One region of the Leifsonia xyli subsp. xyli str. CTCB07 genome, then DNA from elsewhere that is predicted to be linked to it. Evidence: predicted binding sites of a transcription regulator. Region 1 holds the regulator's gene; the other holds the start of a gene.

Evidence for each region. The regulator HrcA, encoded in region 1, represses chaperone genes, less so after heat shock. The targets are predictions, from matches to a motif close to TTNGCACTCGNNNNNNNCGAGTGCNAA.
Region 2: LXX_RS11170 (Hsp20/alpha crystallin family protein) is a predicted target of HrcA. The motif match lies at 2,297-2,323, and genes of this name have one in related genera.

What each region holds. Positions count from the first base shown of each region.
Region 1 covers NC_006087.1:1,517,122-1,531,625, forward strand. Annotated here, with positions in the region: gene LXX_RS07255 (PhoH family protein) at 1-985, opposite strand, end outside; gene LXX_RS07260 (histidine triad nucleotide-binding protein) at 972-1,343, opposite strand; gene LXX_RS07265 (16S rRNA (uracil(1498)-N(3))-methyltransferase) at 1,367-2,092, opposite strand; gene dnaJ (molecular chaperone DnaJ) at 2,094-3,203, opposite strand; gene hrcA (heat-inducible transcriptional repressor HrcA) at 3,274-4,293, opposite strand; gene LXX_RS07280 (DUF4870 domain-containing protein) at 4,537-4,914, shown strand; gene hemW (radical SAM family heme chaperone HemW) at 4,927-6,168, opposite strand; gene LXX_RS07290 (DUF1990 family protein) at 6,168-6,815, opposite strand; gene lepA (translation elongation factor 4) at 6,931-8,781, opposite strand; gene LXX_RS16755 (hypothetical protein) at 8,835-9,176, opposite strand; gene LXX_RS07305 (NAD-dependent epimerase/dehydratase family protein) at 9,175-10,098, shown strand; gene rpsT (30S ribosomal protein S20) at 10,205-10,465, shown strand; gene holA (DNA polymerase III subunit delta) at 10,587-11,627, opposite strand; gene LXX_RS15625 (hypothetical protein) at 11,657-11,995, shown strand; partial or broken gene LXX_RS16760 (ComEC/Rec2 family competence protein) at 11,930-12,352, opposite strand; partial or broken gene LXX_RS16765 (ComEC/Rec2 family competence protein) at 12,600-14,033, opposite strand; gene LXX_RS07325 (ComEA family DNA-binding protein) at 14,033-14,233, opposite strand; gene LXX_RS07330 (hypothetical protein) at 14,193-14,390, opposite strand; partial or broken gene LXX_RS12715 (aminotransferase class IV) at 14,458-14,504, opposite strand, start outside.
Region 2 covers NC_006087.1:2,340,438-2,354,941, forward strand. Annotated here, with positions in the region: partial or broken gene istA (IS21 family transposase) at 1-1,107, shown strand, start outside; gene istB (IS21-like element ISLxx1 family helper ATPase IstB) at 1,104-1,913, shown strand; partial or broken gene LXX_RS13815 (transposase) at 1,976-2,173, shown strand; gene LXX_RS11170 (Hsp20/alpha crystallin family protein) at 2,388-2,810, shown strand; gene LXX_RS11175 (GH25 family lysozyme) at 3,082-3,753, opposite strand; gene LXX_RS11185 (hypothetical protein) at 4,357-4,605, shown strand; gene LXX_RS11190 (hypothetical protein) at 4,592-4,942, shown strand; gene LXX_RS11195 (hypothetical protein) at 4,946-5,209, shown strand; gene LXX_RS16950 (transposase) at 5,575-5,790, shown strand; partial or broken gene LXX_RS11205 (IS481-like element ISLxx4 family transposase) at 5,859-6,857, shown strand; gene LXX_RS11210 (NAD(P)-binding domain-containing protein) at 6,998-7,912, opposite strand; gene LXX_RS11215 (DUF3073 domain-containing protein) at 8,064-8,285, shown strand; gene purM (phosphoribosylformylglycinamidine cyclo-ligase) at 8,526-9,641, opposite strand; gene LXX_RS14960 (hypothetical protein) at 9,712-10,074, shown strand; gene purF (amidophosphoribosyltransferase) at 10,080-11,639, opposite strand; gene LXX_RS11230 (hypothetical protein) at 11,661-12,074, opposite strand; gene LXX_RS11235 (sterol carrier family protein) at 12,115-12,471, opposite strand; gene purD (phosphoribosylamine--glycine ligase) at 12,529-13,782, shown strand; gene LXX_RS11245 (phosphoribosylaminoimidazolesuccinocarboxamide synthase) at 13,887-14,504, shown strand, end outside.

The sequences.
Region 1 (14,504 bases):
TGGCGTCGTATTCGGTGTAGGCGTCCACGATCCGGCCGACGAGGCTGTGGCGCACGACGTCGTCGCTGGTCAACCGGGCGAAGTGGATGTCGTCGATCCCGTTCAGCACGCATGTCACCAGCCGCAGTCCGCTCGCCGCGTTCGGCAGGTCGATCTGGGTGATGTCGCCGGTGACGACCATCCGCGCGTTGAACCCGAGCCGTGTGAGGAACATCTTCATCTGCTCGGGCGTGGTGTTCTGCGCTTCGTCCAGAACGATGAACGAGTCGTTCAGCGTGCGGCCGCGCATATAGGCCAGCGGCGCCACCTCGATCGTGCCTGCGGCCAGCAGCTTCGGAACCAGCTCGGGGTCCATCATCTCGTTGAGGGCGTCGTAGAGTGGGCGCAGATAGGGGTCGATCTTGTCCGTGAGGGTCCCCGGCAAGTAGCCGAGCCGCTCGCCGGCTTCGACGGCCGGCCGCGTCAGAATGATGCGGGTCACCTCTTTGCGCTGAAGCGCCTGCACTGCCTTGGCCATCGCGAGATACGTCTTCCCGGTTCCGGCTGGGCCGATCCCGAACACGATCGTGTTGTGGTCGATGGCGTCCACGTACTCGCTCTGCCCGAGCGTCTTGGGGCGGATGCTCTTGCCGCGCGCGGTCAGAATGGCCTGGCCGAGCACGTCCGACGGGCTCAGATTCAGCCCGCTCTGGAGCATCTTGGCAGAGTTCGCGACGTCCGCTGGGCCGATGTCCTGGCCGTTGCGCACCAGGTGCAGCAGCTCCTCGACCAGACGCCGCGCCCCTTCGACCTGCGCCGGGTCGCCAGTTAGGCTGATCTCGTCGCCACGGACGTGAACGCTCACCAGCGGAAACTGCCGTTCCAGCGTGGTGAGCAGCCGATCCTGGGGCCCGAGCAGCCGGACCATCTGGACGCCGTCGACGCTCAGATGGGCCTCGGCCGCACCCTCGGGGCTCAGCGGCGGTGTCGGTTCACTCGTCGGCAAGGCTTCCTTCCTCGAGCCCGCCCGCTGGCGTGCTCAGAACATGAGCGTGGACGTGGAACACGGTCTGCCCCGCGTTCGCCCCGGTGTTGAAGATCAGGCGGAAGTCGCCGTCCGCGTGCTCAGCGGCGAGCGATCGGGCGGTGGCGACCAGTTCGGCGAGCAGCTCCGGGTCCCCCGCGGCGAGTTCGACCACATCGCGGTACTGGTCGGTCTTGGGGACGACCAGGAGATGCACGGGCGCCTGCGGGGCGATGTCCTTGAATGCGATCAGCCGCTCGCCGTCGTACACCACGTCCGCCGGGATCTCTCCCGCGATGATGCGGGTGAAGACCGACCGCTCATCCTGCCGCTCTGTCATAGCGTCCATCCTATTCACCAGCTTCACCAGCGCCGGGTGGCCGCGGAGAGCACGGCCAGGGCGGCCGGTCCCGCGGTGGACGTTCGAAGGATGGTGTCGCCAAGGCGGAGGAGCTCGGCCCCCGCGGCGCGGAAGACGTCGAGCTCGGCCGGGTCGATGCCGCCCTCGGGGCCCACCACGAGCGCGAGCGGTCGGGCGTCCGGGGTCACATCGGTGAGCCGTCCGCCAGCGGACGGTTCGAGCACCAGGACGCGGTGCGTCACAGCCAGAGCGGCGATCTGCCTCGTGGTCGACAGCTCGCCGACCTCCGGCGTCCAGGGGCGGAGGGACTGTTTGCCCGCCTCGCGGACGATCGTCGCCCAGCGCTCCCGGCCCTTGGCGATTTTCGTCCCCTCCCAGCGGGAGACCGACCGGGCGGCCGCCCACGGGATCACCGCATCCGCTCCGAGTTCGGTCGCCGCCTGGATCGCCCGTTCGTCGCGGTCGCCCTTCGCGAGCGCCTGCACCAGGGTGATCGCCGGTTCGCGCCTCTGGATGCGATCGAGCGCAGCGACGTCGATCGTCAGCTCGGAGCCCGTGGCGACGAGCACCTCGCCCGCGGCGACCAGCCCGCGGCCGTTGCCGATCAGGATGCGCTCACCCGGCCGCGTGCGGTTCACCGTGACCGCGTGCCTGGCCTCAGGCCCGGTGAGCGTCAGCCGATCGCCGATGGCGGCGTCGAGGTCCTCGCAGAGGTACAGGGAGGCCATGCTAGACGTTCAGGAACCGATCGCGCAGCTTCGCGAACAGACCCTGCTGGAAACGCGCCAGCGACGGTTCGCTGGCCTTGTGGCTCTCCGCGAACTTCTTGATCAGCTCCTTCTCCCTGTGGTCGAGTTTGGTCGGGGTGACCACTTGGATGCCGACGCGCAGGTCGCCGCGGCCGCTGCAACGCAGATGGGTGATGCCGCGGTCCTTCACACTGACGATGTCCGCGCTCTGGGTTCCCGGTTTGAGTTCCAGCCGGATATCGCCGTCGAGCGCCTTGATGGTCGCCGCGGCGCCGAGAATGGCGTCCGCCATCGACACTTCCAGCGTGCAGAGCAGATCGTCGCCGTCACGACTGAAGACGTCATGGTGCTTGACCTTGATCTCCAGATACAGATCGCCATTCGGGCCGCCCGCAGGACCGGCTTCACCCGAGCCCGGCATTTGAAGGCGCAGGCCCGTATCCACACCGGCGGGGATGTCCACCGGCACTGTGCGGCGGGCGCGCACCCGGCCCTGGCCCTGGCAGGTGACGCACGGTGTCGCGATGACGGTGCCGTACCCGCGGCAGGAACCGCACGGGCTCGACGTCATCACATTGCCAAGCAAGGATCGGACCGAGCGCTGGATGCTGCCGGTTCCGTGGCAGATGTCGCAGGGGACGGGCGCGGTCCCCGGCTGGCAGCAGGAGCCGTCGCAGGTCTCGCAGACGATGGCGGTGTCCACTTCGAGGTCGCGATGGGCGCCGAACACCACCTCGTCGAGGTCCACCTCCACCCGCAGCAGCGCGTCCTGACCTCTCTCGCGCCGGGACCTCGGCCCGCGGCTCGCCCCGCCTCCGCCGAAGAACGTCTCGAAGATGTCCCCGAATCCGGAGAAGTCGGCCCCGCCGCCTCCGCCGAATCCGCTTGCGCCGCCACGGTCGTACTGCTGCCGCTGCTGCGGGTCGCTCAGGACGTCGTAGGCGTGCGTCACAAGCTTGAAACGCTCCTGCGCCTCGGTGCTCGGGTTCACGTCCGGGTGCAGCTCACGCGCGAGGCGGCGATACGCTTTTTTGATCTCGTCGGGGGTGGCGTTGCGCTCAACGCCCAGGACTTCGTAGTGGTCGGCCACGTAAGGCTTTTCCTTCTTGTCGATGCTTGTCGCGTAGGTGTGCTTGTCGTCGGTTTTCGCCAGTCCCGGCTCAGTCGCCGAGAAGCCGGGAGAGGTAGCGGGCCACGGCGCGCACGGCAGCCATATTGCCCGAGTAGTCCATGCGGAGCGGGCCGATGAGTCCGACGCGGGCGATGTCCGCTCCCGCCGAACTGTAGCCGCTGGACATGACCGAAGCCTCGGTGAGCCCGAAGCCGTCGTTCTCCCGGCCGATGCTGACCGCGACGCTGTGCTGGTCGTGCGCCATCTCGTCGAAGAGACGCAGCAGGACGACCTGCTCTTCGATCGCCTCCAGCACCGGAGTGATGCTGGAGGGGAAGTCGTCGCCGGTGCGCACCAGGTTCGCCGCGCCCGCCATCATGAGCCGATCCTGCCGGTTCGCGGCGATCTGATCGAGCAGGGCGCTCGCGACCGGGGCCACAAGCGCGCGCGCCCGGTCTGCGAGCGCATCCGGAAGCTCGCTCAGCCGGACGGCCGCATCGGCGAGGGACAGCCCAGCCGCCGCACCGTTGATGGCGCCGCGGATCTCGGCGATGTCCGCTTCCGCCAGCTCGTCCGTCAGCTCGATCACGCGCTGTTCCACAGCGCCCGAGTCGGTGATCAGCACACTGAGCAGCCGGCGCGGCGCAAGCGAGACGAGTTCGATGTGCCGGATGCGCGAGCGCGACAGGGAGGGATACTGCACGATCGCGGTCTGATTGGTCAGCTGCGAGAGCAGACGGACGGTGCGCGAGAGAACATCGTCCAGGTCCACCGACTGCCCCAGTAAGATCTCGATCGCCGTGCGCTGGGCCGGTGAGAGCGGGCGCGCCTCCGCGAGATGGTCGACGAAGAGCCGGTAGCCCTTGTCGGTCGGGATGCGGCCGGACGAGGTGTGCGGAGCCGCGATCAGCTCCTCTTCTTCGAGCAAGGCCATGTCGTTGCGGATCGTTGCCGCTGACACCCCGAAGGAGTGGCGTTCGACAATGCTCTTCGAGCCGACGGGCTCACAGGAAGAGACGTAGTCCTGCACGATCGCACGCAGCACATCGAGGCTTCGTTCCGAGACCATGCTCCGCCTCCTCGATCGTCTCTTAGCACTCGCTGATCCTGAGTGCCAATCATATCTCCTCGGCGTGGGGACAGGTCCACGACCGCGCGAGAGAGCGATGAGGCACCACACAGCTTCCCGGTCGAGGTCCGCTCGGCCGAGTGGCCGATTTCTCGCTGCTGTTCTCAGATTCGCCCGCGCCCCCTATGATTAGCCCGTCACTCGTTCACCACCCGGTGGGCGTCTAGGTAGGAGGAGAGACCCATGTCCGCAACGCCCCCGCCGCCCCAGCAGCCGTACGGAGGCAGCTCGCAGCACTTGAGCCCAGCCGACGAGAAGCTCTGGGCGACGCTCGTCCATGTCGGCGGCATCCTGTTCAACTGGATCCCGGCGCTGGTCGGCTATCTCGTGCTGAAAGACCGCGGTCCCTTCGTGCGCGCACACACCACGACGGCTTTGAACTTCCAGATCACGCTCTTCATCGGCTATCTGCTGGGCTGGATCACCAGCTTCGTGGGTGTCGGGCTGATCGTCCTCTTCGCGGTCTGGGTGGTGAACATCGTGCTCAGCGTCATAGCGGCGATGAAGGCCAACCAGGGCGCCGACTACACGTATCCGATGGCCATCAAGTTCGTCAGCTGACCGTCGCTCGCTTCACTCCTCGGCGAGCAGCCGCCGGACCACGGCGTCAGCCAGCAGCCGCCCCCGCAGAGACAGCGTCACTGTCCCGGCGAGGGCGGCTTTCGCATCCACCAGACCATCGGCGATGAGTCCGGCCACGGCGCGACGGCCGGTCGGCTCCAGCTCGGCGCTTGCGATTCCCTCGCGAATGCGCATCCGGAGCAGCACGCGCTCGACACGCTGGGTCTCGGCGCCCAGGGTCTCCCGTCCTGCCGCGGGCGACTGCCCCGCGAGGACCCGCTGCGCATAGGCTGCGGGATGCTTCACGTTCCACCAGCGCACTCCGCCGCCGTCGCCGCCGATATGGCTGTGAGCGCCGGGGCCGATGCCCCACCAGTCGTGGCCAAGCCAGTAGGCGAGGTTGTGGCGGGAACGGTGGCCGTCGTCCTTCGCCCAGTTACTGACCTCGTACCAGTCGTAGCCCGCACCGGCCAGCCGGGTGTCGGCGCGTTCGTACATATCGGCCTGAAGATCGTCGTCAGGCTCCGGGAGCTGCCCCGCTGCGATCTGCCGGGCGAGCTTCGTGCCCGGTTCGACGATCAGCGAGTACGCAGAGAGGTGGTCGGGTACACAAGAGAGCGCGGTGTCGAGCGAGCGCTCCCAGTCGCCGAGCGTCTCCCCGGGTGTGCCGTAGATGAGATCGAGGCTGACCTGCAAACCTGCGTCCCGCGCCCACTGGACCACGAGGGGGATACGCTCTGGGTCGTGGGTGCGCTCCAGGGTCGCGAGGACGCGCGGGACGGCGGACTGCATCCCGAAGGAGACCCGAGTAAACCCGGCGGCGGCGAGCCGGAGCAGATCGGCCGCGTCCACCGAGTCCGGGTTCGCCTCGGTCGTGACTTCCGCTTGCGGTACGAAGCCCCATTGCTCGCGCACGGCGCCGAGCATCCTGCCAAGAGCCTCCGGCGGGAGCAGCGTGGGCGTGCCGCCGCCGAAGAAGACGGTCGAGACAGGCCGGGCCGGGAGGCCGCTGCGCCCGAGCGCCCGAGCGGCGAACCGCACCTCCGCCACAGCGTGATCCGCGTAGTCCGTCTGGGAGACACCGCGCACTTCGGTCGCGGTGTACGTGTTGAAGTCGCAGTAGCCGCAGCGCACACGGCAGAACGGCACATGCAGGTAGACGCCGAAGTCCCGGTCTGCCGAGCCGCCCCCGGCGTTGTCGGGGATCGCCCCATCGGCCGGCGCCGGCTCCCCGAGCGGAAGCGGACCCGGCATCAGCCAGCTCGAGCCGGGAGCAGCGACCGCAGATAGCGGGCGGTGAACCGCCGCTGCATCGCCCCGAGCAGCGGCGACGCGATCCAGAAGAGCGCGTTCGAGGGCCGCGAGAGCGCGCGCAACACGAACCAGACCGTTCCATCTTCGCGGAACTCCACCAGGAAGAGCTCTTCTCCGCTTTCCGGATGCCCCTTGAGCGTCCCGTATGCGAAACCGCGCCGATTGGGTTCGTCCACCACGGCGACCACCCGCACGGGAGCGGAGAAGTGGAATGGTCCCACCTGGACCCGCAGCACCGCCGACATGCCGTTGCGGATGAAGGGCGAGCCGCCGTCGGCGAAGACGTCCTGGCTCACCCGGGGCTCCCGCATCCCGCGGGGCGATCCGTCGGGGTTGTATTCGATTCCCTCGTACTGGATGCCGGTGCCCTCATCGACCTCGGTGATCTGGATGCCGCTCCCCCGTTGCACTCCCCACGTCATGAGCGCCTTCGCAGCGGACTCGAACCGCTCTTCACCGCTGCCGAGCCGGACTTGCCGCTCCAGCGGTTTGTAGCCCCGCGGCGGGTAGAACATCAGATCCGCGGCCTGGGTGGCGCCGACCGCGGCGTACGTGACGGGCTGATCGGAGAGAGGAGAACGCTGCATCGTGTCTGTCCTGCGTCAATCGGGCGCGGAGCGCGAACCTGCGGGGAGCGGCGGCATGGCCACGGTGTGGGCGAGGGCTGTCCGGCACAGCGCTCGATAAGACGCCGGCCAAAGCTCATTTCTTGCCTTTCTTCCCCACCTCTCCCGACAGTGCCGCGATGAACGCTTCCTGCGGCACCTCGACGCGACCGACCATCTTCATCCGCTTCTTGCCCTCTTTCTGCTTCTCGAGCAGCTTGCGCTTGCGGGTGATGTCGCCGCCGTAGCACTTCGCGAGAACGTCCTTCCGGATGGCGCGGATGTTCTCACGAGCGATGATCCGGGCGCCGATCGCTGCCTGGATCGGGACCTCGAATTGCTGCCGCGGGATCAACTCGCGCAGGCGGCCGGCCATCATCGTGCCGTAGGCGTACGCCTTCTCGCGGTGGACGATCGCGCTGAACGCATCCACTTGCTCGCCCTGGAGGAGGATGTCGACCTTAACGAGGTCGGCCTCCTGCTCACCGGCCGGCTCGTAGTCGAGCGAGGCGTACCCGGCGGTACTGCTCTTGAGGTTGTCGAAGAAGTCGAAGACGATCTCGCCGAGGGGCATGGTGTAGCGGATCTCGACGCGGTCCTCGCCGAGGTACTCCATGCCGAGGAAGGTGCCGCGGCGGCTCTGACAGAGTTCCATGATGACGCCGACGTAGTCCTTCGGCGCCAGGATGGCCGCTTTGACGATCGGCTCTTCCACCCGCTCGATTTTGCCCGCCGGGTACTCGCTCGGGTTGGTGACCGTGATGACGTTCCTGTCTTCGGTGGTCACCTCGTAGATGACGCTCGGTGCGGTGGTGATCAAGTCGAGTCCGAACTCGCGGGAGAGCCGCTCGGTGATGATCTCCAGGTGCAGGAGCCCGAGGAAGCCGCAGCGGAAACCGAACCCGAGCGCGACCGAGGTCTCCGGTTCGTAGACGAGGGCGGCGTCCGAGAGCTTCAGCTTGTCGAGGGCCTCGCGCAGCTCCGGGTAGTCGCTGCCGTCGATCGGGTACAGGCCTGAGAACACCATCGGCTTCGGCTCGGTGTAGCCGGGCAGCGGGTCCACGGCGGGCTTCGCCGCAGAGGTCACGGTGTCGCCGACTTTCGACTGGCGGACATCCTTCACACCGGTGATCAAATATCCCACCTCGCCGACGGCGAGACCCTTGGACGCGGTCGGCTCGGGCGAGGAGACGCCGATCTCGAGGATCTCGTGGGTGGCTCGGGTGGACATCATCTGGATTCGCTCGCGCGGACCCAGACGGCCGTCCATCATCCTGACATAGGTCACTACGCCGCGGTAGCTGTCGTACACGGAGTCGAAGATCATGGCGCGCGCCGGTGCGTCGGCGGCGCCGACCGGCGCCGGGATCTCCTGGACCACCCGGTCGAGCAAATCGTCCACACCCACGCCGGTCTTGCCGGAGACGCGGAGCACGTCGCCGGGCTTGCCGCCGATGAGGCCGGCGAGTTCGGCCGCGTACTTGTCCGGATCGGCGGCGGGCAGATCGATCTTGTTGAGCACCGGGATGACGGTGAGGTCGTTCTCCAGCGCCAGATACAGGTTCGCGAGGGTCTGCGCCTCGATGCCCTGGGCCGCGTCCACGAGCAGGATCGCGCCCTCGCAGGCCGCCAGCGAGCGGGACACCTCATAGGTGAAGTCGACATGGCCCGGGGTGTCGATCATATTGAGGGCGTAGAAGTCGCCGTCGAAGCCCCACGGCATCCGGACCGCCTGGCTCTTGATGGTGATGCCGCGCTCGCGCTCGATGTCCATGCGGTCCAGGTACTGGGCGCGCATGTCCCGCTCGGCGACGACGCCGGTGATCTGGAGCATGCGGTCGGCCAGCGTCGATTTGCCGTGGTCGATGTGGGCGATGATGCAGAAGTTGCGGATGAGCGCCGGGTCGGTCGCGGCGGGCTCGAGGACTTTCAGGGCTCGTGGTGACATCGTGCCGCCATTCTCCCATGAACCCGCCGCGGGTGTCTCGCGACCGGAACGAATCAGACGAAGCGCTCGGCGCGCTCGCGGTCACGCGGCCGACGCCGTCCAGGCCCGGGGCGAGCGCGCCGACGCGGAAGCTCCTCGTTCACCGCGAACGAGGCCTGATGCACCAGGGAGTTGATGGGGACGACCGGATGATCGGTCGTGATCGCGACGCGAAATGCCCGGCCGCCGTCAGCTTGGCGAGGTTCCCGATCGCGCAGCGCCACTGTGGACCGCGAGGAGAGAATCGGACCGAAGATCACCGGGATGTCGCGCTCGCCCAGCGCATCTTGCGGGATCGTTCGCCGCCCGCCCGTGCGGGAATGCCTGGCGCCGTCCGCAGCGTTGACCGATGGCATGAAGATTCTCCTCACCGGCGCGACCGGCTACATCGGCTCCTCTGTCCTCCCCTGTCTCCTCGCGGAGGGCCACTCGGTGACCGCCCTGGTGCGCGACGAAGCGAAGACCGCTGCGGTGCGCGCGGCGGGCGCGGACGCCATCGTCGGCGACGCGGCCGACGCCGCGCTCGTCGAGGACGCCGCCCGCGCCAGCGACGGCGTCGTCCACCTCGCCTCCACGAAGGAGGCCGACCCGGTCCTGGTGCCGGCGGTGCTCGCCGGACTCGCCGGCAGCGGGAAGCCGTTCGTCCACACCGGCGGGATCTGGACGTACGGCGACGCCGCGGACATCGCCGAGGAATCCCCGTCCGCGCCACCCGCACTGACCGTCTGGCGTGGGGCGACGGAAGCGCTCGTCCTCGCCGCGGACGGCGTGCGCGGCATCGTCGTCGCGCCTTCGATCGTCTACGGTCGCGGCGGCGGACTTGCCCGGCTGCTCGCCGACGCTCCCCGTGGGTCGGCCACTGCTCCGGCGCTCCGTCTCATCGGCGACGGCTCCCAGCACTGGGCGACCGTGCATGTGGACGACCTCGCGGCGGTCTATGCGCTCGCTCTCGAGAACGGCGGAGCCGGCGAGATCTATATCGGGGCCAGCGGCGCCAACCCGACGGTCCGCGAGCTCGGGATCGCGGCGGCCGACGCGGCGGGACTCGCCGGTCGCGTCGAGGAGGAGAGCGCGGCGGAGACAGCCGACCGCCTTGGCGGCGCACTCGCAGAGGCGCTGCTGCTCTCGCAGAGCGCTCGCGGCACGAAGGCCAGGATCACCCTGAGCTGGGAGCCAAACGGACCGTCGCTGATCGACGAGCTCACTTCCGGTTCGTACGCGCCAGCCGCCGGCCGCGGCCGATCGGGCACATTTGGTCCGCGCATTGGCCGCTGCTAAAATGATGTGTTGGCTTGCGTGTGGGTCTGTCCGCACGAACGCCGCGAGGCGCCCTCTCTCGCTGAACGGCACATCCGAAATCACTCACGAACGAAAGTAATCATCCGTGGCAAACATCAAGTCGCAGATCAAGCGTAACCGCACCAACAAGAAGGCGCAGGAGCGCAACAAGGCGGTCAAGAGCGAGCTCAAGACGGCCATCCGCGCCACCCGCGAGGCCGTGGCCACCGGTGACAAGGAGAAGGCGTCCTCTGCGCTACGTCTGGCGTCGAAGAAGCTCGACAAAGCGGCCAGCAAGGGCGTCATCCACAAGAACCAGGCGGCGAACCGCAAGTCTGCGATCGCCAAGCAGGTCGCCGCTCTCTGACGCGACGACCATCGCGGAACCTGTCCCGCGCCGCGACGAACCCCCGCTTCCGATCCGGAACCGGGGGTTCGCTGTGTCCCGAGGCGGTCGGCTCCGCCGGTGGGGGCCAGCTCGGACGCCATCAGAGACGGACCCGGGAACTCACGACTCTGATCATCGTCTCCAGGGCGAAGACCGGGTCGCGTCCACCTCCCTTGACGTTGGCATCGGTCTCGGCGAGCACCTCGATGCACCGGCCGAGGTCCTCCTCCGCCCAGCCCTGCAGATCGCGTCTGGCCCGGTCGACCTGCCACGGCGCCAGCCCGAACTGCTGGGCCAACTGCCCGGAGCCGCCTCGTGCGCCGGCGAGTTTGGCCATCGTGCGGATCTTGCTTGCGAAAGCAGCCACCATCGGCACCGGGTCGGCTCCGGAGGCGAGCGCGTGCCGCATCGTCACCAGCGCCTCTCCGTAGCGCCCGGCAAGAGCGACGTCGGCGACATGGAAGGCGTTGGTCTCCATGCGCCCGCTGTAGTACTTGTCGACGGTCGCCTCGACGATCTGCTCGGCAGAGTCGGACAGCAACTGCTGACAGGCCGCGGCGAGCTCAGCCAGATCGTCGGCGAACGCCGAGGTGACGGCTCTGAGCGCGCCCGGCGAGATAGAGCGACCCGCCCGCGCGAACTCCGCCTGAGCGAACTCGTACTTCTCCGCGTCCTTCTTCAGTTCGGCGCACACCACTTCGACCCCGTTCCCGGTCCCGGAGCGGATCGCGTCCAGCAGCTTCTTGCCTCGCACACCGCCCGCGTGCCGGAGCACGACGACCGCCCCCTCGGCGGGCTCCTCCAGGTAGGACAGTGTCTCGGAGAGAAAGGCATCGCTGCACCTCTCGACCGCCTCGACCCTGATCAGCCTCGGTTCGCCGAAGAGGGAAGGGCTCGCGAGTGTGAGCAGCTCCCCCGCGGCGTAGTCGGCGGCCGAAACATCGCTGATCTCCAGGCTGGGATCGGCCGCACGGAGAGCTTCGCGGAGCTGACGCACCGCCCGGTCGGCGAGAAAACTCTCCGTACCGGATACGAGCACGACGGGAGCCGGCCGGATCTGGCTCCAGGACAGCTGCGGGATCGCGATCGCTGCGGCACGCGATCTGCTCGCGCCGGCTCTGCTCGATGCTCGGGTGGCCACATTCCTCCTCGTCCGTATCCAGGATAGGGGTGACCATTGGCATCGGCCTCCGCCGGCCGCTCGCCCCAGAGAATAGGCCCGCCGGCTCCCGGCGAGACAAGCAGCGTCCCCGACCGGTCGGTGCGAGCCACAGCCGTGCCCGCCGCAGCGAGCAGATCGAGGGCGTGCCGGGTGGGATGGCCGTAGCCGTTGTCCGCGCCGACGGAGATCAGACCGAGCCGGGCGCTGAGGAGTTCGTAGAGCCGACGGCTCTGATCGGCCGAACCGTGGTGGGCGACCTTGACGACGTCCGCTGGTCGCACCGTCCCCGTGCTGACAAGCCGATTCTGCGCCTCCTCGCCCAGATCACCGAGGACGAGCGTTCGTAGTCCGTTCCCCTTCGTTTCGAGGACGAGGCTCCCGGCGTTGCCGGAGAACGTCGCGCCCGATGGCTCCTCGCCCGGTGGCCAGAGCAATTGCCAGCTCACGCCTCCGAGGCGGCCGGAGAGTCCGGCTCTGCTCTGCTCGGTCGCGACGCCCGCCGCAGCGAGCGTGCGGAGCACGGCCTCGTCGGCCGGGCGCGTCGGCGGCCCCACGAGAGCACGGTCGACCCGCCCGACGACTCCGTCGAGACCGCCGACGTGGTCGGCGTCGTAGTGGGTCAGCACGAGCAGCGCGATTCGGCCGACGCCGAGCCGGTCGAGGCAGGAGGCGGCCGGCTCGGCGGAGCGACCGACGTCGACCATCGCGACCGAACCGCCGTCGCGGATCACCAGGGCATCGCGCTGCCCGACATCGCACGCAGCGATCTGCCAGCCAGGAGGGAGTCCGAGCACCCGGGCGAGCACGGTACCCCCATTGCTCCCGTGTAGCCCCAGCCGCAGTGACCAGGGCGATGACGGCGAGCCTGGCGATCATACCCGGCAGATGCCTGCGGGCGAGCACCAGCCCCACCGTGATCGTCAGGAACACGCAGAGCGCGACGCCGACCGATCCGCCAGGCCACGGGAGCGCCGCGCCGGGCAGACTGCTCACGAATCGGGCGACAGCGGCGATCCAGGCCGAGGGCAGCCAGGCGAGCCAGACGATCGCCTGGCCTGCGAACGGAGCGAACGGGAGCAGCGCACAGGCCAGAGAGCCGAGGACGGTGGCGATCGGCGCAGCCGGCGCAGCCAGGAGATTCGCCACCACTCCGTAGAGCGGCAACCCGGGGGCGAGCAGCAGCAGGACCGGCTGGCAGGCCACCTGTGCCGCCACCGGAACGGCGAGCGTGAAAGCCAGGCGGCGCAGCAGCAGGTGTGCCAGAGCCTCACCGAGCGGGCGCGAGAGCAACAGCAGCCCGGCCGTAGCCAGCACCGAGAGCGCGAAGCCGTAGTCGCGCGCCAGCCAGGGATCGTGGAACAGCAGGACGATGGCCGCCAGCGACAGAGTGGGAAGACCCGCTGCCGAGCGCCCGCGCGCGAGAGCGATCAAGATCACGAGCGCCATCGCCGCGGCCCGCAGGACACTCGCCCCCGGTCCGACGAGCAACACGAAGAGGCCGAGCGCCCCGGCCGCGACGACGATGCGCAGACGTCGGCCGAGCCCGATCCGGGCGGAGGCCAGAAACGCCAGCCCGGTCACGATGGCGCAGTTCGCCCCGGAGACCGCGGTGAGATGGCTCAGGGAGCTCGCCTTCATCGCCGCGTCCAAGGAGGAGCCGACGGCCGTCTCGTCCCCGATCGCGAGACCGGGCAGAAGGTCGCCACCGTCTCCCGGCGTTCCGGAGGACGCCCCGGCCAGCCCAGCGCGGAGCGGGCCCGTCCAAACGAGCCACGGCGACGGTCCCTCGCCGACGGAGGGTTCGAAGTCCGCGAACACCGAGTAGGCCGTCGCCCCACCCGGCTCCTCCACGCGGAGCGAGACCTCAGCCAACGCTGTCGCGCCGAGAGCGAGCCGGGTAACCCGTTCAGCGGAAGCCGGGGCCACGAGCCGGATCGGAACACCGGCGCGCGCTCTCCGCGCGCCGTCCCCGCCGGCGGCCGGACCCTGTGTCGCACCGCGCATCGCCACAGTCGTTCCGCAGATGCTCCACCACGTCTCGCCGTCGAAGCCGGCGGCGACACGCCGAGGTGTACTCTCGATACGCATCGCCACTTGCGCCCGCTCCCCCGCCGCGGCAGCGGCGGATAGCGCAGCGTCGACCCGCAGCGGAGCGATGGCGGCGACGACAGCCAGGCCGGCCGCCGCCGTCGCCAGCCCGACCGCAACGATCGCGGAGGCCCCACGCAGAGGGGAGCGATCGAGCAGGAGGGCGGCCAGGAGAACGAGGACTGCTCCGAGAGCGTCCAGCACGGCGACGAACGGCGCCGCCTGCGGCACACCGACGCCGAGGGCGCAGGCCGCCCAGAGCAGAGCGGCGGGGGCGGCGAGACGGAAGTCGGGCATCAGACCCGCACCCGGTCTCGAAGACCGTCGAAGACCTTCTGGCCGATCCCGGTCACCTCCATCAAATCGGTGACCGCCGCGAACCGGCCGTTCGCGGTGAGCCAGTCGAGGATGCGACGCGCCAGAACCGGACCGATCCGCGGCAGTGTCTCGAGTTGCTCAGCCGTCGCCGTGTTGAGGTCGATGGGTGCGCTGTCCATTCCGTTCGAGCGCGAGGACCGCCAGGCAGTCGTCCAGCCGGCTGTGGTCCTCGACCAGCAGGACCTTCACGCCGTCGAGCTTCCGCAGTCCTGAGCGCGCGATCGCTCGCGAGCAGATCACAGTGACGTCGACTCTCAGCTGAAGAGCGGTGTCCACCGCTGGCCAGTCCAGACCCACCATGAGCAGACGATCTCCCGCAAGGCTCCGCGCCTCGCCCATCACGCTACCGACCATGAACCCTGTCCAGATACCAGTTCCGTACCGTCTGAC
Region 2 (14,504 bases), 820 kb from region 1:
ACGGGGCTCGAAATTTGATCCATTCGTGCCGCAGATCAGAGCGCTGCTGGTGGAGTATCCGCGGATGCCGGCGTCGGTGATCGCGGAGCGGGTGGGATGGTCGTTCTCGTCGTCGTTGTTCCGTGACCGTGTCGCGGAACTGCGGCTGGACTATCTGGGTCTGGACCCGGCGGATCGGCTCTCTTATGCGGCGGGCGAGGTGATCCAGTGCGATCTCTGGTTCCCCGAGACGCGGGTGGCGGTCGGCGACGGGCAGGACCGGATCTTGCCTGTGCTCGTGATGTGTCCGGGTTCTCCCGTCGGATCGAGGCGGTCATGCTCCCGTCCAAGCAGGGCGACGACCTGACCTCGGGCATGTGGTCGCTGTTGCAGCGATTCGGTGGGGTTCCGCGCTCGTTGCTCTGGGACAGGGAAGCCGCGATCGGTGGTCTCGGGAAGCCCACCATCCTCGCGGCGACGTTCGCGGGAACGCTCGCGACGAGGATCAAGCTCGCGCCCGCACGAGATCCGGAGACCAAAGGTGTTGTCGAGCGCGCGAACAGATGACTTGGAGACCTCGTTCCTGCCGGGACGGATCTTTCAGAGCGTCGATGACTTCAACGAGCAGCTGACCGGATGGTTGGATACCCGCGCGAATCAGCGGAAGGTCCGCTCGATCGCGGCCCGCCCGACAGAGCTCGCGAACGTTGACACGGCGGGGATGCTGGCGCTGCCGGCGAAGCCATCCGCCGTTGGGCTCACCCACCGGGTCCGCCTCGCCCGCGACTATTACGTCCTCCTCGATGGGAACGACTACTCCGTCCCCGGTTCATTGGCCGGTTCGTCGATATTCGGGCGTCGCTGGACGAGGTCGAGATCACCAGCAACGGGCAACCCGCCGGCAGGCATCTCCGGTCGTTGCGGACAGGGCAAACGATCACGGCTCCCGAGCATGTCACACAGGCCGCGAAGCTCCGCGCTCACTACCAACGCCCGAAACCTTCCGGGGTCAGAGAACATCCAGATGGGCACCGCGTCCAGATTCGGGCGCTGTCGGACTACGACGCCCTGTTCGGCATCGACTTCACGACCACGACCACGACCGAATACGAGAAAGAAGCACGATGACCATCAAGAACAGCACGAGCGACGTTCCGATCCCGAAGACCAGCAAGCAGGTCTCCTCGAAGCTTGCCTATCTCGCCCGGGCGTTGAAGACGCCAACGATCGGGAGGGTTTGGGAAGACCTCGCCGGCCGAGCCAGAGACGAGAACTGGGCGCATGAGGAATACCTCGCCGCGGTCCTGGAACGCCAGCTCGCGGACCGGGAATCAGCGGGCACCACGATGCGAATCCGGACCGCGCACTTCCCCGCGATCAAAACCTTGGAGGACTTCAACCTCGACCACCTCCCGTCGCTGCGCAAGGATCTTCTCGCACACCTGGCGACATCGACGTTCGTCGTGAAAGCGGAGAACGTGATCCTCCTCGGCCCTCCCGGGATCGGGAAGACCCACCTCGCGATCGGTCTTGGCGTCAAGGCCACTCACTCCGGGCACAGTGTCTTGTTCGACACCGCGAACAACTGGATCGCCCGCCTCGCGGCCGCTCACCACCAGGGACAGCTCGAAGCCGAACTGAAGAAGATCCGCCGTTACAAGCTCATCATCATCGACGAGATCGGCTACATCCCCTTCGACACCGACTCCGCGAACCTGTTCTTCCAACTCGTCGCGTCCCGTTACGAACAGGGCTCGATCATGGTCACCAGCAACCTGCCGTTCAGCCGCTGGGGCGAGATCTTCGGAGACGACGTCGTCGCTTCAGCGATGATCGACCGCCTCGTCCACCACTCCGAAGTCCTCACCCTCAACGGAGACTCCTACCGCACCCACGGACGCCGCGACCTCATCAAACAGACCGACAAGAACTAAGCTCAACCAACGAAGAAGGGGTCCACCCCAAATCGGCGCAAAAGGGTCCATTCCAACTCGGCATCAACACCGTCAACGCCCGCTACCGCCGCGCGGTGCGGTCCCGCGGACACTTTCCAAACGACGCTGCGCCGCTGAAGTGCCTCTACCTCGTGACACGCTCGCTTGACCCGACCGGGCAAGGCAGAGCACGCTGGGCGACGAGATGGAAGCCCGCGCTGAACGCGTTCGCGATCGCCTTCGAAGGCCGAATCAACTAATGACCGCCGGCCCAGAAACACCGTTCATCGGACAGACCCTCAGCCTCTGAATTGTCCTGCTCGGGGTCAGTCGACGAGGGTCTGCTTCCAGTTCGTGGTGACCGGATAAGAAGTTATTCCCTATTAGCACTCTCCATGGGTGAGTGCTAATATGGGGTTCGGGTCAGGCGGCCCCCGCGTGACCCTTCGTTCGCATCGCGAAAGGAGATAGATCATGTCAAATTCGTTCGATGTTTTGAGCCAGCTCGACCGCTTCGCGTCTAGCGTGTTCGACACGGCCCGGTCGCCCCGGGTGATGCCGGTCGACCTTTTCCGCGAAGGTGATCAGTACGTTCTCAGTGCTGATCTTCCGGGTATTGATCCTGATTCCGTTGACCTTGATGTTGATGGTCAGTTGCTCACGATTCGGGCGGAGCGTCTCGCACCGTCGAGTGAGAACGTCAAGTGGCTTGTGCATGAGCGACCGTATGGTTCGTATATGCGCCAGTTCACTCTCGGTGACGGTGTGGATGTGGAGAAGATCACGGCTAATTATGAGCACGGTGTTCTCTCGGTCATCGTTCCGATGGCTGAGCGTGCCAAGCCGCGGAAGATTCAGATCGGCTCGGCGCGAGGGCGGAAGGAGGTCGGCGCATGACCACGATCATCAGCCCGGATCCTCACCGCAAGACCAGCCGGGTGCCGGATCACTCGAGGATACGGCTGCCGCGAATCCCGCTCCGATTCGGGCCCAGGGAACCCACTCATCCGTCCTTCTCCGGATGGCCTTTCAATCGCCACGGAGGCCCACCCGCACAAGCGGTGTAAAAAAGTTCCACAGGAGACGCATCATGGTAATGGCCTGCACCCTTCCGGGGTGCAGGCCATTACCATGCCGGTTCCACGAGCTCCTCCGCCACAGGTCAAGGTCACCAATGAACGTTATTGGAGAATCGCTTGAGCGCCAGCCTGGTGCCGCGGAAGAAGTCTTGGTCCCCCGGCATGAGGTCGCCTGGGCCCGCGTAGGGGCTCACATCGTTCCAGTGCTGCCACAGCGTCCAGTGTTTCCACCCACCGGGCAATGCTCCGGGGCCGTCCGATACGTCCGAGACCCATTTGGCGATGAACAACGGGTAGGAGGAGAATTTCGTGGTGTTTCCGGTGTACTTCTTCCACCAGGACGGGTTGGTGTAGATGACAGGCTTCACACCACCCGTCCTCTTCTCTACGACGGAGACGAACTCGTAGATCCACTTGACGACGTCCTTCGGGGTCATCGCCTTACATTTCTTGATTGCCCACGGCTTCTTCAGGTCGCTGCAACGGTGCTCCAGGTCAAGCATGGGCGGCAGGATACGCTGAGTGGGCTTCCAGTTGTGGATGGTGTTCATAAAGTGCTTCGCCTGCGAAGTGCCATCCGACCAGAACGGTCGTCCGAAGTGGTACGACCCGCGATAAAACCCGGTATCTTGGGCTCCCTTCCACTGCGTCTCGTACTGGGGGCTCACGTAGTCGTCGTCCTCGGTCGCTTTGATGTAAACGAAACGGGCGCCCTTCGACGCCGCATCGCTCCAGTTGACGTCGGTCTGCCAACCACTCACATCATCGCCAGGCACATAATCCAAAGGCGGAATTGGTCGCGGTCGTTGCCGCACTCTTGGGAGCTTCCATCGCGAGCGAGCATGCTGTCGTCATGAGCGAGCGTGCTACCAGCGTGGTCTTGGGTGGGATCGCCAGCGCCTCTGTCCGGCTCCGTCGCCGAGGCGGACAAGGAACCACCGAGCCCCACCGCCAGGATCGCAGCTATCACGGCCGAGACCATACCGACACGCACCGAATGAGCTCGACGTCCTCGCATCATCTTTTGAACGTTCATTAAAAATGACCTCGTTTTCAAAGAAAATCAGTGTACCTACGGAGAGCTACGACGATGCCACCGGAGCATGTCGAGTGTCAATGCTGGGGTAAGGCAAGTTGGTGGTTTCTTCTTCGCCGCCGAAGAGTGCGGAAATTAACTTTGCGGTGCGTGTCCGGGATCTACAGGAATTAAGGCGATTCACAGTCTCTACGCACACACCCGATCATCAAACTGACATAAGGGAGATTATTATCAGCTACAAAATCACGCTTCAAAACGCGGATACAAATCATGCTATGCTTGAAACATGCCGCCGCGTTGGGAGCCCTCTAGTGACAAGCACGGCGTGTCCCGCCAGGATCAGGCGTACGCGATCATTCACGCCTCTTATGTGAACATCACGGACGAACCGGCTCCGGCGGGTGGGCAGATCGTGGTCTATATCGGTCCTGAACATGCACAGACGGATCGCGAGTTGGAGATTCTGGTGCTTGAGTTCGCGGAGTCGGGTCGTGAGGCTTTGATCTTCCATGCAATGTCGTTGGGACCAAAGTGGCGCCGATATCGAGAGGAGAACCCTGATGGCTGGAGATGAGATTAACTTCGACGCGCTGGCGGAGCGTCTGACCGATCCGAACGTGGCGATCCGTACCAAGAAGGTGCTGCGCGGCGAGGAGGCCGCCGCATACGGGCGAGCCATGCTGCTGAGCGAGTATGGCAGTGAGGAGGCTCTCGCGGCAGCGCTGATTGCCCCGGGTCGGCCAAAGCTGGGCAGCGGTCGACGCGGGCCGTCTCCGACGGTGCGTGCGCGAATCTCCGAGCAGGACTTCGCCGAGCTCGCGCAGCTGCGCGAAGAGACCGGTCGGACAGAAGCGGACCTTGTTCGCGAAGGCGTGCATTTGCTGCTCGCACAGCACAAGCGCGCGAGCTGACGCGTGCGCCGTAGGACTCAGCTCGAGCCGCAGTCGGCCATCCCGAGTGCCGAGGATCGTCGGAAGCACCTGGACTTCATCCAGGCGGTGATCACACGGATGGCGTCCGCTGCAGCGGACGCCAAGGGGTGGGCGTTAACGGTTGCTGTTGCGGCGTTCGGTTTTGCCGCGACAAAGCAATCCTACTTGATCGCGCTCCTGGGCCTCGGCGCGGTCGTCGTCTTCGGCGCGCTCGACTCCCGTTATCTCCGGGAGGAGCGAAAGTAAGGAGTTCAGTTTGGAATCGATCGCACAAGGAGCGACAGGCCGCGGGTTCTTGGCTACCTTGTCCGGAACTGATCCGTATGCGCTCCGGTTTGCTCGGGACGAGGGGCTTCGTTCGATGAATTGATCGACCTCATGTCTCAGAATTCGTCCGCTTGGCTGATTGATGAGGCTATCCTTAGTGCGCGTGTCATGGATGCTTTGGCAGAGTTCGTGAGCAGCATTGCTCATAGAGTTCAATCCGAGTGGCGCGATTTTGCCGACGTCCTTAGCGCTGTTGATGCCGAGTTGGAATGGACCCTTTTGCGCCGATTCTTGGGTTCTAGCGGTTGTTGCAACATCTGGAGTTTCTAGGAGTTGCAAGGACCGTGTCCCGTTTAAGGCGCAGTGCGGGGAAGAGGAAGTACACCCAGGCGGAGCGTGAAGCCTTCTTCGTCATTTTCAAGGAGTCCAGGAGTACGACGATCGCGGCGAGGGAGCTAGGGTTCAACCCCGCGACGTGCGCGCAATGGGTTCGCAAGGCTGGCCTGGCTAGGTGTGATGTCCAGGGGGGTTGTTTCGGCGATACGGTCGTGAGGAGTTGAGGGGCGAGGGCCTCCGGTTGTGAAGTGGAGCTGTTCAGTTCAACCGCTTCACGATCCAGGAGGCCTTCGTGTCCCACGTTAACGCTGCTCTCACACCGCGCGCTCGTCTGCGCCTTGCCAGGCTCATCGTCGAGGACCATTGGCTGGTCTCCGTCGCAGCGAAGATGTTTATGGTCTCGCCCGTTACCGCGCGGAAATGGGCGGCGAGGTTCCGCGCCGAAGGCACGGGAGGGATGACCGACCGGTCTAGCCGCCCACGATCGATGCCAACGCGGACGCCGTTGCCCGTGCTCAAGCGGATCGTGCGGGCGAGGTGGCGACGACGCCTGGGGCCGGTGCAGATCGCCGGCGAGCTTGGCCTTCCCGCCTCGACCGTCCACGCCGTCCTGGTGTGCTGCCGCATCAACCGGCTCTGCACCATTGATCGGGTCACGGGCGAGCCGATCCGTCGCTACGAGCACGACCACCCTGGATCGCTGATCCATGTCGACGTGACGAAGTTCGGCAACATCCCCGACGGCGGCGGCTGACGATTCGTCGGCCGCGTCCAGGGCGAACGCAACCGGGAAGCGACCGCCACCCGCACGAAGAGCAGGAACCACCGCTACGAGCCACGGTTGGGCACCGTGTTCGTCTACACGATCATCGACGACCACTCCCGCGTCGCCTACGCCGAGATCTGCTCCGACGAGAAGGCGGACACCGCGATCGGTGTCCTGCGGCGTGCTGTCGCCTGGTTCGCCGACCGGGATGTCAGCGTCGAACTCGTCCTCTCGGACAACGGCTCCGCCTACAAGTCCTACGCCTGGCGAGACGCCTGCACAGAGCTCGGGATCAGGGCGAAGAAGACCCGACCATACCGACCACAGACCAACGGGAAGATCGAACGCTTCCACCGCACACTCGCCGACGGCTGGGCCTACGCCCGGTTCTATGGTTCAGAGGCCGAACGACGAGAAGCACTCCCCGGCTGGCCCCACTTCTACAATCATCACCAGCACCACTCCGCCATCAGAGCCCCACCCATTAGCAGAATCGACAACAACCTCCCTGGACATCACACCTAGAGCTGCGCCATGATCTGCCGGGCGATCACGCGCCCGGCACGGTTCGCGCCGATGGTGCTCGCCTGCGGCCAATACCCGGCAAGGAATATCCGCGGGTCCTGCCAGGACATCCCCGACGCGACGGGGAGACCGCCGGCCTTCTACCGGAGCTTGAGCGGGGCCAGGTGGCGCAGCTCCGGCCGGAAGCCGGTGGCCCAGATGATCGCCTGCGCTTCGGTGAACGTCGCATCCTCCCAGCGCACGCCACCGGCCTCGACCCGGGAGAACATGGGCCGTTCCACCAGCAGGCCGCGCTCGATGCCCGCAGCGATGCGCCGCGTGCGGGCGACGCCGGTGCCGCTAACGATGCCCGGCAGGGCTTGACCGGCACGGGCCGCGGCATCCTGCTGCGCCACCGCGGCGACACCGCCCTCGATCGTCAGCTCGGGCTCATCGCGGAAGTCGACCGGGCGACGGGTCGCCCAGGTAAGGGACGCTGCGACTCCCTCAAGCTCCAGGAGGAAGCCGATCGCGCTCGTCCCTCCGCCGACGACGACCGACTGACCGGCGAACTCTTCGGAGCTGAGATAGGTCGAGGTGTGCAGCTGACGTCCCGCGAAGTCGTTCATCCCGGGATACCACGGGATGAACGGCGCACCCCAGGTCCCGGTCTCATTGACGACGATCCTCGTGGTGATCTCGCCCGCGCTGTGCCGCACGACGCGGTCGGCGACGCGGTCGAAGACGCTGTCCACCGAGACGGGACGCTGCACCTCCAGACCGAAGTGCTCCTCGTAGCGGCGATAGTAGCCGGAGACGATGTCCTTGGCGGGGAGAGAACGATCGGCGGTCTCGAAGCTGAGACCGACCTCGGACATCCCCGGGAGGTCGTTGACATGATGGGCGCTGCCGAGCCGGAGCGCGTCCCAGCGGTGCTGCCAGGCTCCGCCCGCGCCGGGGCCGCGATCGACGAGGACGAACTCCCGCCCCGGCGTCAGATCGAACCGACGCAGGTAGTAGGCGACGGCGAGGCCCGCCTGACCCGCGCCGACGATCACTACGGAAGCGTCGGTCATCGTTGCTGTCACACAACTATTTCATCATCTCTCGCTGTGGGCGAACTCCGGGCCCCCGAGGGGTCGCATGCTAAACTCGACGCTAGTTTTCACTGTTTCTGATTCGATCCCCGGGCGCCATCCCCGGGCCGGGACCAAAAGGGGGTCACGCATGGGGCGCGGCCGTCAAAAGGCGAAGCACACGAAGATCGCTCGCCAGCTGAAATCGTTCAGTCCGGACGTGAACTACGACGCGCTGGAACGTGAGCTGACCGGGCACTCCCACGACGACGCCGACCAGTACGCCAAGTGGGCCGACTACGAGCCGGGCGACGAGTACGGCGACTACGGTACGGAGGACACCTCCCCGACGGAGACCCCGAACCGCGCCTGACCCCACGGGGCCAAGACCCTCTGCGCGGTGCGGCGGCTGTCCTTCCCTGTCGGGGAAAGGCGGGCCCGGTCTCGCACAGGAGCAGAACGCCCTGGCCGACGACAGCCACCGGACCGCCCGCGGAAGACAGCGGCCGGGCGCGGCGGCGCAGAGGTGGTCCTCCCGACGGGGCCACGGAGCCACCCGGCGTCTCCCCCGGGGAAAAAGAGATCGGGTCTCCCCGGGGGGGAATAAAAAGACTCAGCCGGAGTATGCCCCCACGAGCCGCACGGCCCCGCCCTGCACACCCTTCGCGCCCTGCTCGAAACCGGCGAGGTCGCGCACGGCGGTCGAGACGGTCCCCGCCGCCCAGGTGGGGATGCCGTCCGCGGTCAGCGCTGCGGCAACCGCACCGGCGCTCTCCGGCGACACCACCGCGAACATCCCGACACCCAGGTTCCAGGTTCCCTCGGTGGATTCGAGTGTGCTGCCCGAAAGATCGGCCAGCACGCGGAAGACAGGCGACGGCGACCAGCTGGACCGGTCGACCTCGACCCACGATCCAACGGGGAGGACGCGCGCCAAGTTGGCCGCGATGCCGCCGCCGGTGACATGGCTGAGCGAGTGGACGCCCGCGCCGAGCGCCGGGTCCTGGAGGACACGGAGCAGCGACGCCGTGTAGAGGCGCGTCGGTTCGAGGAGGGCCTGGCCGACGAGGCCGCCGAACTCGGGCAGGTCGTCGGTGAAAGCGATGCCACGTCCCGCGAGGATGTGACGGACGAGGGAGAAGCCGTTCGAGTGCAGACCGGAGGACGCCATCGCGAGCACGGTGTCGCCGTCGCGAACCCGCTCCGCACCGAGCAGCGCGTCGGCCTCGACCACACCGGTCGCCGCGCCCGCCACATCGTAGTCGTCGGGTCCGAGCAGGCCGGGGTGCTCAGCGGTCTCGCCGCCGACGAGCGCCGTGCCGGTCGCGGCGCAGGCGCGTGCGATGCCCTCGACGATCGCGGCGATGCGCTCGGGGACCACCCGGCCGCAGGCGATGTAGTCGGTCATGAACAGCGGCCGGGCGCCGACGACGACGATATCGTCCACGACCATCCCGACCAGGTCCTGGCCGATGGTGTCGTGCTTGCCGATGGCCTGGGCGATGGCGACCTTCGTGCCGACGCCGTCGGTGGAAGTCGCCAGCAGCGGGCGCCGGAACCCCTTCAGCGCGGACACGTCGAACAGCCCGGCGAACCCGCCGAACCCGCCGAACACCTCGGCCCCGTACGTGCGCGAGACAGCGGCCTTCATCAGCTCGACGGCACGATCGCCGGCGGCGGTGTCGACACCGGCGGCGTAGGAGAAGGACGGGGAAGCGGAGGGTTCGATCACCGGTCCATGCTATCGGGGCCGGATGGGCCCTCCGAGTGGTCGCCCCGTAAGGACGCCGGCGCCGGGAATGTCGAACCGGTTGCCGCCGCGGTCGTTCATCACGTCGACCGGGTCGAGCTGCGAGAAGCGCAAGGCCGGGTCTTGGATCGTCGGCGAGCGGGAAGGCACCGAAGCAGAGCCCAGGCGGCAGCGCTCCCCCGAGAACCAGGGCTATTGCGGTGAAAATTGTGACGGCAGCGGTCGAGCACACGAATCGGCGAAAGCTCCACGCAACGAGCTGACGGTGCCACCACAACGCAGAATGCTCAGAGCGAACCTTGAAAGCTTGTCGCTGCTCCCCGCACCACCGGGAATTTCCGCCCTGCTGCCCTTCCAGGCCGCGGCGTCAGCGGCGGCGCTCGCCTGGCTGCGCGACCGGATCGGAGCCTGAGCCCCTTACTCCTGCCGTCCCGGGTCCCCGAACGCCAGCAGGCGCTCATGCTCCGAATCCGGGCCGGGCTCGCAGCCGTCGCCGGTGGCGGCAGCGCCCTCCGCCGCCGGGCGTTCCAGCAGGTTCTTGCCGAGGTGCTGGGCGGCGGGCAGCGCGATCGGGTAGACGCCGGTAAAGCACGCGGTGCAGAGGCACTCGCGGGGCTGCTCGGTGGAGGCGATCATCCCGTCCTCGGAGAGATAGCCGAGGGAGTCGGCGCCGATAGACTGGCGCACTTCCTCGACGCCGAGGCCGGTGGCGATGAGCTCCGCGCGGGAGGCGAAGTCGATTCCGTAGAAGCACGGCCAGGTGATGGGCGGGCTGGAGATACGCACATGCACCTCCGCCGCTCCGGCCTCGCGCAGCATCGAGACCAGCGCACGCTGCGTGTTGCCGCGGACGATCGAATCGTCCACCACGACGAGACGCTTGCCCTTGATGACGTCCTTCAGGGGGTTCAGCTTCAGCTTGATGCCGCGCTGGCGGATGGTCTGCGACGGCTGGATGAAGGTGCGGCCGACGTACGAGTTCTTCACGAGACCCTGACCGAACGGGACGCCAGCGGCCTGCGCATAGCCGATCGCGGCGGGCGTGCCGGACTCGGGCGTCGGGATGACGAGATCGGCCGCCACCTCGTGCTCACGCGCGAGCTGGCGGCCCATCTCGACCCGCGCCTCGTAGACTCCGCGGCCGGCGATGGTGGTGTCGGGGCGGGCGAGGTAGACGTATTCGAAGACGCATCCCGCGCGCTTCTCGGCGGCGAAGCGGCTGCTGCGCAGGCCGTTCTCGTCGATGGCGATGAACTCGCCCGGCTCGACCTCGCGCACGAAGCTCGCGCCGACGATGTCGAGCGCCGCGGTCTCCGACGCGACGACCCAGCCGCGCTCCAGGCGGCCGAGCACCAGCGGGCGGACGCCCTGCGGATCGCGGGCGGCGTAGAGCGTGTGCTCGTCCATGAAGACGAGACAGAACGCTCCGCGCAGACGCGGCAGGACTTCCAGCGCGGTCTCTTCGAGCGTGTGGTCGAGATCGCCGGTGAGCAGGGCGGTGACGACGGCCGTGTCGGTCGTGTTGCCGCGGGAGAGCTCGCCGTCGTGCGCTGGGTAGCGCTCCTGCACCAGCTCCATCAGCTCGGCGGTGTTCGTCAGGTTGCCGTTGTGCCCGAGCGCGACCGTGCCGCCGGAGGTGGAGCCGAGGGTCGGCTGCGCGTTCTGCCAGCTGGAGGCGCCGGTGGTCGAATATCGTGTGTGGCCGACGGCGATGTGGCCGGTCAGCGAGTTGAGCGCGTTCTCGTTGAAGACCTGGGAGACCAGGCCCATGTCCTTGTAGATGAGGATCTTCTCGTCGTCGCTCGTCGCGATGCCCGCCGACTCCTGGCCGCGGTGCTGCAGGGCATAGAGGCCGAAGTAGCTGAGCTTAGCGACCTCCTCGCCGGGGGCCCACACACCGAAGACACCGCAAGCATCCTGCGGCCCCTTCTCGCCGGGCAGCAGATCATGGCTGAGACGACCGTCTCCTCCGGCCACAGCGGACCCCTTTCCGTCGTTTCAGCCGTCGTCACCGACGTACACGTCGATTCTATCCGCCCGCACGGTGCGGGCCCTGCGGGCGGCCGCGCGGGCGGCGGCCAGTGCGGCGAGCGCGCCGAGCGCGACGCCGAGCGCGACGCCGACGGTCAGCAGGAAGCCGAAGACAGCGCCGCGGTCGTAGACCGGATTCTCCGGGAAGGAGAACGTCAGGATGAGGGCGACGATGGCGAACACGACGGCCCCGGTCAGCATGAAGCGGAAATACCGCGGCGAGCGCTGAACACGAACCGCGTCCTCGGTGACCGTGACGCGTTCCTCGGGGGACGGTTCCGGCGACCCGGGCGACTCCTCCGGGGCAGCTGCGGCGACGGCCTGCGCGTCCGGTTCAGGCTGGGCTCCAGACACGGCGGACTCCTCCGGGTTCACACTCATGCCTCCATTCTCTCGCACCGCGGCTGTGCGATCGCCCGGGTCAGAAGCGCAGCGGCAGCAGCCCATCGAGGGCGGCGCGCTGGCCGGAGGCGTGGACCGCGCCGGAGGCGAGAGCGGCCTCCCAGCCGAGACCGCCGGAGGCGAGCGCCAGCCAGGTCGCCGCGTCCGTCTCGATCACGTTCGGCGGAATGCCGCGCGTGTGGCGCGGCCCCGGGACGCACTGCACGGCTCCGAACGGTGGCACGCGCACTTCCACGGTCGCGCCCGGCGCCCGCTCGGCGAGCAGCTGAAGGAGGTAGCGGACCGCCGTCGCGGTGGTGTTCCGGTCGGCGCCACCGGCGAGCGCCGCGCGCACCGCCGGGCTGCCCTGTTCCTCGGGGATCTTCGCTCTGGCCATACGCCCATCCTCGCATCGCCCGCGCAGCGCCGAGCCGGTGACCTCTAGCATGGGGGCGTGAAGATTCTGGTCCTCGGTTCCGGTGCCCGCGAGCACGCCATCATCACCGCTCTCCTCGCGGAGCGGGCCGGTCACGACATCGTGGCCGCCCCCGGCAACGCGGGCATCGCCGCCGACGTAGCGGTCGAGCCGGGTCTGGACACACTGAACGGCGCGGCCGTCACCGCGTTCGCGATCGAGAACGGCTTCGAGCTCGTGGTCATCGGCCCCGAGGCTCCGCTGGTCGCGGGCGTGGCCGACCCGCTGCGCAGGCGCGGCATCCCGGTCTTCGGCCCGGGGCGGGCTGCCGCTCAGCTCGAGGGCTCCAAGACGTTCGCAAAGCGGATCATGGACGAGGCGGGCGTCCCCACCGGCCGGGCCGTGCGCGCGGCCACCCTGGCCGAGGCCGGAAGCGCCCTGGACGAGTTCGGCGCGCCCTACGTCGTCAAAGCCGACGGGCTAGCGGCCGGCAAGGGCGTCATCGTCACGGAGGATCGGGCGGCGGCGCTCGCCCACGCGGCCCGCTACCTCACGCACGGCAGCGTCCTCGTCGAGGAGTTCCTCGACGGGGAAGAGGTCTCCCTCTTCCTCGTGAGCGACGGCCACACCGTGCTCCCGCTCAGCCCGGCGCAGGACTACAAACGCCTCCTCGACGGCGACGCTGGCCCCAACACCGGCGGGATGGGCGCCTACTCACCGCTGACCTGGCTCCCGGAGACCTTCGTGGACGAGGTGATCGACACCGTCGCCATGCCCACCGTGCGCCAGCTCGCGGCCGAACAGACACCGTTCATCGGACTGCTCTACTGCGGTCTCATCGTCACCGCGAAGGGCATCCGGGTCATCGAGTTCAACGCGCGCTTCGGCGACCCCGAGACGCAGGTCGTCCTCCCCCGGCTGGTGACCCCGCTCTCGACCCTGCTCTTCGCCGCCGCGACCGGCACGCTGTCCGGGATGCCGCGTCCCGAGTTCGCGCCCGGCACCACCGTGACCGTCGTGCTGGCGAGCGAGGACTACCCGGAGTCCCCGCGCACCGGCCGGCCGATCGCCGGACTGGACGAAGCCGCCTCCGTCCCGGAGGTGACCATCGCCCACGCCTCCACCGCCCGCGACGAGACGACCGGCGCCCTCCTGGCGACCGGTGGCCGCGTCCTCTCGGTCGTCGCGCGCGGCGCGACGTTCGCCGACGCCCGCACGCGCGCCTACGACGCCCTCTCCCGCATCCGCCTCGACGGCTCCCAGTACCGCACTGACATCGCCGCCCGCGCCTGACCAGCCACCCATTCCTCGCTTCTTCCGGATTCTCCGGCGGTTCGGCGGAAGAAGCCGAGGAAACGCCGGCTGAAGCGGGAGCCTAGGATGAGGGGGTGACGGAAATGCCGGGGTGGAAGCATGTGTATTCGGGGAAGGTGCGGGACCTTTTCGTACCGGAGACCGCCGAAGGTCTGACCGAAACCGACACCGTGCTCGTGGTCGCGAGCGACCGCGTCAGCGCCTTCGACCACGTCCTCGAGCCGGGCATTCCCGGCAAGGGCGAGCTCCTGACCGCGCTGAGCCTGTGGTGGTTTGATCGGCTGGACGCACCCAACCACCTGATCCCGGATCACACCCTGGAGGGCGAACGCGCCAGAGAACGCATCCCCGCCGCGGTCTCCGGGCGGTCGATGCTGGTGAAGCCGCTCGACATGTTCCCGATCGAGTGCGTGGTCCGCGGCTACTTGACGGGAAGCGGATGGCAGGAGTACCAGGAGAGCCAGAGCGTGTGCGGCCTCCCGCTGCCGGCCGGGCTCAGCGACGGCGACCGGCTGCCGGAGCCGATCTACACCCCGGCCTGGAAGGCGCCGCTGGGCGAGCACGACGAGAACATCAGCTACGAGCGCACCATCGAATTGGTGGGCGCTGAGACGGCTGGGACGCTGCGGGAGCTGTCGCTTGCCGTCTACGGGCGCGGCGCGGCGATCGCAGAGAAGCGGGGCGTGATCATCGCCGACACG